3 regions of the Burkholderia oklahomensis C6786 genome follow, and region 3 is predicted to be linked to each of the others. Evidence: predicted binding sites of a transcription regulator. Region 3 holds the regulator's gene; each other region holds the start of a gene.
What was found. The regulator HrcA, encoded in region 3, represses chaperone genes, less so after heat shock. The targets are predictions, from matches to a motif close to TTAGCACTCNNNNNNNNNGAGTGCTAA.

Region 1 (2,269 bases), on a different replicon from region 3:
TGCCTCGAATGTTGTTGACGACGAGCGTCGCCAGCGCTTCGCCCTCGACGTCCTCGGCGACGATGAGGAGCGGCCGTCCCGCTTTCGCGACCTGCTCGAGCACCGGCAGCAGATCGCGGATGTTCGAGATCTTCTTGTCGTGCAGCAGGATGAACGGGTCGTCGAGCACCGCGAGCTGTCGGTCGGGATTGTTGATGAAGTACGGCGACAGATAGCCGCGATCGAACTGCAGCCCTTCGACGACATCGAGCTCGTCGGCGAGCGACTTGCCGTCCTCGACGGTGATCACGCCTTCCTTGCCGACGCGGTCGATCGCCTCGGCGATCCGCTGGCCGATCGATTCCTCGCCGTTCGCCGAGATCGTCGCGACCTGCGCGATCTCCTTGCTCGTCGTGGTCGGCTTGCTGATCTTCTTCAGCGCTTCGACCGCGGCCAGCACGGCCTTGTCGATGCCGCGCTTCAGATCGAGCGGATTCAGGCCCGCGGCGACGTACTTCTGCCCTTCGCGAACGATCGCCTGCGCGAGCACGGTCGCGGTCGTCGTGCCGTCGCCCGCCGCGTCGCTCGTCTTCGACGCGACTTCCTTCACGAGCTGCGCGCCGATGTTCTGCACCTTGTCCGCAAGCTCGATCTCCTTCGCGACCGACACGCCGTCCTTCGTGACGACGGGCGCGCCGAAGCTGCGCTCGAGCACGACATTGCGGCCTTTCGGGCCGAGCGTGACCTTCACCGCGTTCGCGAGCAGATTGACGCCTTCGACGAGCTTCGTGCGCGCGCCGTCGTGAAAAATGATTTCTTTCGCTGCCATGACTCGACGCTCCTCAGGAATGAACGACTGCGACGATGTCTTCTTCGCGCAGCACCAGCAATTCGTTGCCGTCGACCTTCACGGACTGCCCGGCGTACTTGCCGAACAGCACGCGCTCGCCGACCTTCACGTCGGGTTCGACACGCTTGCCGTCGGCGTCGCGCCGGCCGGGACCGACCGCGACGATCTCGCCCTGATCGGGCTTTTCCGCCGCGCTGTCCGGGATGACGATACCCGACGCGGTCTTGGTTTCCTGGTCGAGTCGCTTGACGACGACGCGATCGTGCAGCGGACGTAGGCTCATTCTCAGGTTTCCTTATCGAAGTCGTTGGCACTTGGGTTCGATGAGTGCCAATCCGGTGTCGAGTATAGAAACGCGCGGTCGATCGCTCCAATAACGGATTCGCACAAACTTATCGGCGAATCGCATTAGGGATCGGCGGTCGGCCTGGCGGCCGGCCGCGCTCGAAGAACGCGCCGAGGAACGCCGCCGCTTCGTCCGAGATGCCGATGATCTTGTTCGTCGCCTGCCGATAGAACTTGAAATTGAGCTCGGTCCCGGGTTGGCCGTCGCTCCAGTCGGTGAAGCGCCTGAGCTCGCTTCGCCCCAGCGGCCGCTTCGCCAGCGCGGTGCGCTTGATGGCGAGGCTCACGCGCGGCGTTTGCCGGTCGATGCCGGGCGTCTTCGCGACGGCTTCGGCGAAAGTCACGACGCCGCGCGCGATGAGGCCTTGCCCACCCTCGTTCTCGCTCGCGAATACGAAAATCGTGTCGCCCCCGGCGATATGCTTGCCGCCGTACATCGTCTTTTGCGCAGTGAACGCGAACGTCTTCGCCTGCGGATCGCTCACTTCGGCTTTGATCGCGAATGCCATGCCTCGCCTCCGCCCGCAGAAAATTATGTTGTCGTTCCGGCCGGCCATCTGCGCGCCGTCGCTCCCGCAATGGGAGCGAGGGCCGTTCAACACTGCCGGTTAGCGCGCGCCGACCTTGCGCTGCCGCCACAGGCACAGCAGATCGCACGCGATGTGCGCGGCCGCGATCGCGGTGATCTCGCTCTGGTCGTACGCGGGCGCGACTTCGACGACGTCCGCGCCGATCAGGTTCACGCCGCCCAGGCCGCGCACGATCGCGAGCGCCTGCGCGGACGACAGCCCGCCCGCGACCGGCGTGCCCGTGCCCGGCGCGAACGCGGGATCGAGGCAGTCGATGTCGAACGTCAGATAGGCGGGCCGATCGCCGACGATCGAGCGGATGCGTTCGAGCGCCGCGCGCGGACCGTGCTCGTGCACCCACGCGGCGTCGAGCACGTCGATGCCGAGATAGTCGTCGTTCCACGTGCGGATGCCGATCTGCACCGACGTCTTCGGATCGATCAGCCCTTCGTCGACCGCCTTGTAGAACATCGTGCCGTGATTGAGGCTGTCCGGATCGTCGTCGGCCCACGTGTCGCAGTGCGCG
Region 2 (2,269 bases), 170 kb from region 3:
TGGGCGCGCTGCCCGTCAGCAATCCGGCCGGCGCGCTGACGAGCGCAGCGAACAACGTGGCAGGCGCGATCGCGACCGTCGCAGGCAGCAATCCGGCTGCGGCTGTCGGCGGCACGGTCGGCGGCGTCGCAGGCGCGCTGACGGGGGCGGCAGGCACCGGCGTCGCAGCGGGCTCGCAGCTCGGAAGCGTCGGCTCCGCGCTGATGGGTTCGGGCGCGACCTCGGCCGGGAAGGTGTTGACGTCGGGCGGCAACGCGTTCGGCGGCGCGGCGGCCGCAACCGGCTCGCTGCTGTCGACGGGCGCCGTTGCCGCGAGCACGGTCGTCAACTCGGTGGGCTCGTCGGTCGGTGCGGTGGTGGCGTCGCTGCCGAACCTGACGGTCTCGTCGTCGAAGTCGGCGGCTCCGGCGTCGAATCCGCTCGCTCCGGTCACGTCGGCGATCGCGACGCTCGCCGGCGCGCTGCCGAAGTAATGCGGCGCGGCGCGTCCCGACGATGCTGCGGGACGCGCCTATAGTAACTAGCCGGAAGCAATTGACCGGAACACGGAGCAGGCGGCATGGCGGCGACGCCATGCCGCCTTGTCGTTTCGGCTCGGGATTTGTCGTCCGAGCCACGGGCTGGGCAAGGGCGGCGGCGCGCCGGCATCCGTCCGGCGGCATCGGTGGAGCCGCGGGTCGGGCAGGCGGATCGGCTTGGACGTAAGGATTATGTATGCGATGATCGTGCGTTCGGCGCCGATCGAGTCAACGGGGGCAAATCCGCCTCGGATCCGTCCCGACGATGCGCGCGGCGGCTCGCGCCGCATTTCGCCCCAATGGTGGGTTTCGCTTCAAGTTATTGTTTCGATTGAGATTTTTTCGCGATCCGACGGCGCACCTCCGGCTATTTCCCCCGGATTTCCCCGCGCCGAAATTTTGCTGAATCGCTGGCGATTCCACTTCTTGAATTTGTCAAAACCCGTCCATATAATTAGCACTCGCTGCACGAGAGTGCTAACAATTCCTGCCGGTCGGCGAGCCGTCCGGCAGTTTCCCTCAGCGTTCTTCAGTCTCAATCAAGAGAGGAGTGAATATGAATCTTCGTCCGTTGCACGATCGCGTGATCGTCAAGCGCCTGGATCAGGAAACCAAGACCGCCTCGGGCATCGTCATTCCCGACGCAGCCGCTGAGAAGCCGGATCAAGGTGAAGTTCTGGCCATCGGTCCGGGCAAGCGCGATGACAAGGGCGCTCCGATCGCTCTCGACGTGAAGGTCGGCGATCGCGTGCTGTTCGGCAAATACGCAGGCCAAACCGTCAAGGTCGACGGCCAGGAACTGCTCGTGATGCGCGAAGAAGACATCATGGCCGTGGTCAACGCTCAGTAAGCGTTCGCCAACGGATCACATTCTCAAAGATCTCAAGGAGTTAGAAGATGGCAGCTAAAGACGTCGTATTCGGCGATTCCGCACGCGCGAAGATGGTCGAAGGCGTGAACATTCTCGCCAACGCTGTGAAGGTCACGCTGGGTCCGAAGGGCCGCAACGTGGTGCTCGAGCGCAGCTTCGGCGGCCCGACGGTCACGAAGGACGGTGTGTCGGTCGCGAAGGAAATCGAGCTGAAGGACAAGCTCCAGAACATGGGCGCGCAAATGGTCAAGGAAGTGGCTTCCAAGACCAGCGACAACGCCGGCGACGGCACGACGACGGCAACCGTGCTCGCGCAATCGATCGTGCGCGAAGGCATGAAGTACGTCGCGTCGGGCATGAACCCGATGGATCTGAAGCGCGGCATCGACAAGGCCGTGGCCGCTGCAGTGGAAGAGCTGAAGAAGATCAGCAAGCCCTGCACGACGAACAAGGAAATTGCACAGGTCGGCTCGATCTCGGCGAACAGCGACTCGTCGATCGGCGATCGCATCGCTGAAGCGATGGACAAGGTCGGCAAGGAAGGCGTGATCACCGTCGAAGACGGCAAGTCGCTCGCCGACGAGCTGGACGTCGTCGAAGGCATGCAATTCGACCGCGGCTACCTGTCGCCGTACTTCATCAACAACCCGGACAAGCAAGTCGCCGTCCTGGAAAACCCGTTCGTGCTGCTGCACGACAAGAAGGTGTCGAACATCCGTGACCTGCTGCCGGTGCTCGAGCAAGTCGCGAAGGCTGGCCGTCCGCTGCTGATCATCGCCGAAGACGTCGAAGGCGAAGCGCTCGCCACGCTGGTCGTGAACAACATCCGCGGCATCCTGAAGACCGTTGCGGTCAAGGCGCCTGGCTTTGGCGATCGTCG
Region 3 (2,269 bases):
TGATGAAGCCGAGCCGGCCGTGGTTGATGCCGATGAGCGGCGTCTTGTACGGCGCGAGCTGGCGGCCGATGCCGAGCATCGTGCCGTCTCCGCCCAGCACGACCGCGACGTCGGCGCGCGCGCCGATCTCGGCGGGCGTGAGCGCCGGGTAGCCCGTGCTGCCGATCGCCTGCGCGGTGTCGGCCTCGAACACGACTTCGAAGCCGCGTTTCGCGATGCACGCGGCAAGCGACGCCAGCGGCTCGGCGATCCCTGGCGTGTTGCTGCGCCCGACGAGCGCGACGGTATGGAATTGGTGGCCGATTTTCATGCCGGCATTACACCATAGCTCGATGACGAAAAGAACCGCCCGCCGGCCCGGGGACGGCAAAACGGGTGGGGAACGGACGATGCGCGCGGGACGCTCGCGGGCGCCGCCCGGTTGCGCTAAAATTTTCCGTCATGTTAGATCCACGCGCACGAACCCTCCTCAAGACTCTGATCGAGCGGTATATCGCCGACGGTCAGCCGGTCGGATCGCGCACGTTGTCTCGTTATTCCGGGCTCGAGCTGAGCCCGGCGACGATCCGCAACGTGATGTCCGACCTGGAGGAGCTCGGCCTCGTGTCGAGCCCGCACACGTCGGCGGGGCGCGTGCCGACGCCGCGCGGCTACCGCCTCTTCGTCGACACGATGCTGACGGTCGAGTCGCCGATCGACGCCGACGCCGTCACGCGGCTCGTGCAGACCACGCTGCAGGCGGGCGATCCGCAGCAGAAGGTCGTCGCGGCCGCGGCGAGCGTGCTGTCGAACCTGTCGCAGTTCGCGGGCGTCGTGCTGACGCCGCGCCGCAGCCACGTGTTCAAGCAGATCGAGTTCCTGCGCCTGTCGGACAAGCGGATCCTCCTCATCATCGTGACGCCCGAAGGCGACGTGCAGAACCGCATGATCGCGACGCAGCGCGACTACACGCCCTCGCAGCTCACCGAGGCGTCGAACTACATCAACGCGCACTTCGCCGGCCTGTCGTTCGACGAGGTGCGCCGCCGGCTGCGCGAGGAGATCGACGAACTGCGCGGCGACATGACGGCGCTGATGCACGCGGCCGTCACGGCGAGCACCGAGGAGGCCGACGACGAGGACACCGTGCTGATCTCCGGCGAGCGCAACCTGCTCGAAGTGGCGGATCTTTCGTCCGACATGGCGCGGCTGCGCAAGCTGTTCGACGTGTTCGACCAGAAGACGAGCCTCCTGCAGCTTCTCGACGTGTCGAGCCACGCGCAGGGCGTGCAGATCTTCATCGGCGGCGAATCGACGCTCGTGCCGATCGACGAAATGAGCGTCGTGACGGCCCCGTACGAGGTCAACGGCAAGATCGTCGGCACGCTCGGCGTGATCGGGCCGACGCGGATGGCCTACAACCGCGTGATTCCGATCGTCGACATCACCGCGCGCCTCCTGTCGCTGGCGCTCAGCCAGCAGTAACCGGTTCCACCCGCGCTTCATCGCCGTTTCATCACACGTTTGCGGCGTCCCGCGCCGTTTTCCCTCGATCGAGTCCGTCATCGGCATCGTGCCGGCGCGCCGCGCGCAGCGCAATCGGCCGGACGGCCGACTGGTGGGCCCGGGCCGCCCCGCTATAATGAGTGTCGTTCGATTCGGTGCTCCGGCACGATCTTTCCATGCGTTTTGACCTCGAACCGCCGTCGCAGGCGTCGGCCGCTCACCGCGTCGCCGTGCTGCTCGTCAACCTGGGCACGCCCGACGAGCCGACGCCGCGCGCGGTGCGCCGCTATCTCGCGCAGTTCCTGTCCGACCCGCGCGTCGTCGAGATCCCGCAGGCCGTCTGGCAGGTGATCCTGCGCACGCTGATCCTGCCGCTGCGCAGCCGCGCGTCCGCGAAGAAGTACGCGGCCGTCTGGATGCCCGAGGGCTCGCCGCTGCGCGTCCATACGGAGCGTCAGGTCGAGTGCTTGCGGCCGCTCTTCGCGGCGAACGGCTACCGGGTGATCGTCGACCACGCGATGCGCTACGGCACGCCGAGCATCGCCGACGTGCTCTCGCAACTGAAGCGCGCGGGCGCCGAGCGGGTGCTGCTGCTGCCGATGTATCCGCAATATTCGGCGTCGACGACGGCCACCGCGTTCGACGCCGCGTTCGCCGCGCTCGGCCGGATGCGCAACCAGCCGGAGGTGCGCACGGTGCGCCACTACGCGGACCACCCGGCGTACATCCACGCGCTTGCCGAGCAGGTCCGCCAGTATTGGGCGGCGCACGGCCGGCCCGCGTT

Region 1: groES (co-chaperone GroES) is a predicted target of HrcA. The motif match lies at 1,137-1,163, and genes of this name have one in related genera.
Region 2: groES (co-chaperone GroES) is a predicted target of HrcA. The motif match lies at 973-999, and genes of this name have one in related genera.

What each region holds. Positions count from the first base shown of each region.
Region 1 covers NZ_CP009556.1:2,833,874-2,836,142, forward strand. Annotated here, with positions in the region: gene groL (chaperonin GroEL) at 1-808, opposite strand, end outside; gene groES (co-chaperone GroES) at 822-1,112, opposite strand; gene BG90_RS30140 (hypothetical protein) at 1,222-1,683, opposite strand; gene speB (agmatinase) at 1,783-2,269, opposite strand, start outside.
Region 2 covers NZ_CP009555.1:2,617,997-2,620,265, forward strand. Annotated here, with positions in the region: gene BG90_RS11765 (hypothetical protein) at 1-473, shown strand, start outside; gene groES (co-chaperone GroES) at 1,075-1,368, shown strand; gene groL (chaperonin GroEL) at 1,416-2,269, shown strand, end outside.
Region 3 covers NZ_CP009555.1:2,452,711-2,454,979, forward strand. Annotated here, with positions in the region: gene BG90_RS11070 (NAD kinase) at 1-310, opposite strand, end outside; gene hrcA (heat-inducible transcriptional repressor HrcA) at 442-1,464, shown strand; gene hemH (ferrochelatase) at 1,662-2,269, shown strand, end outside.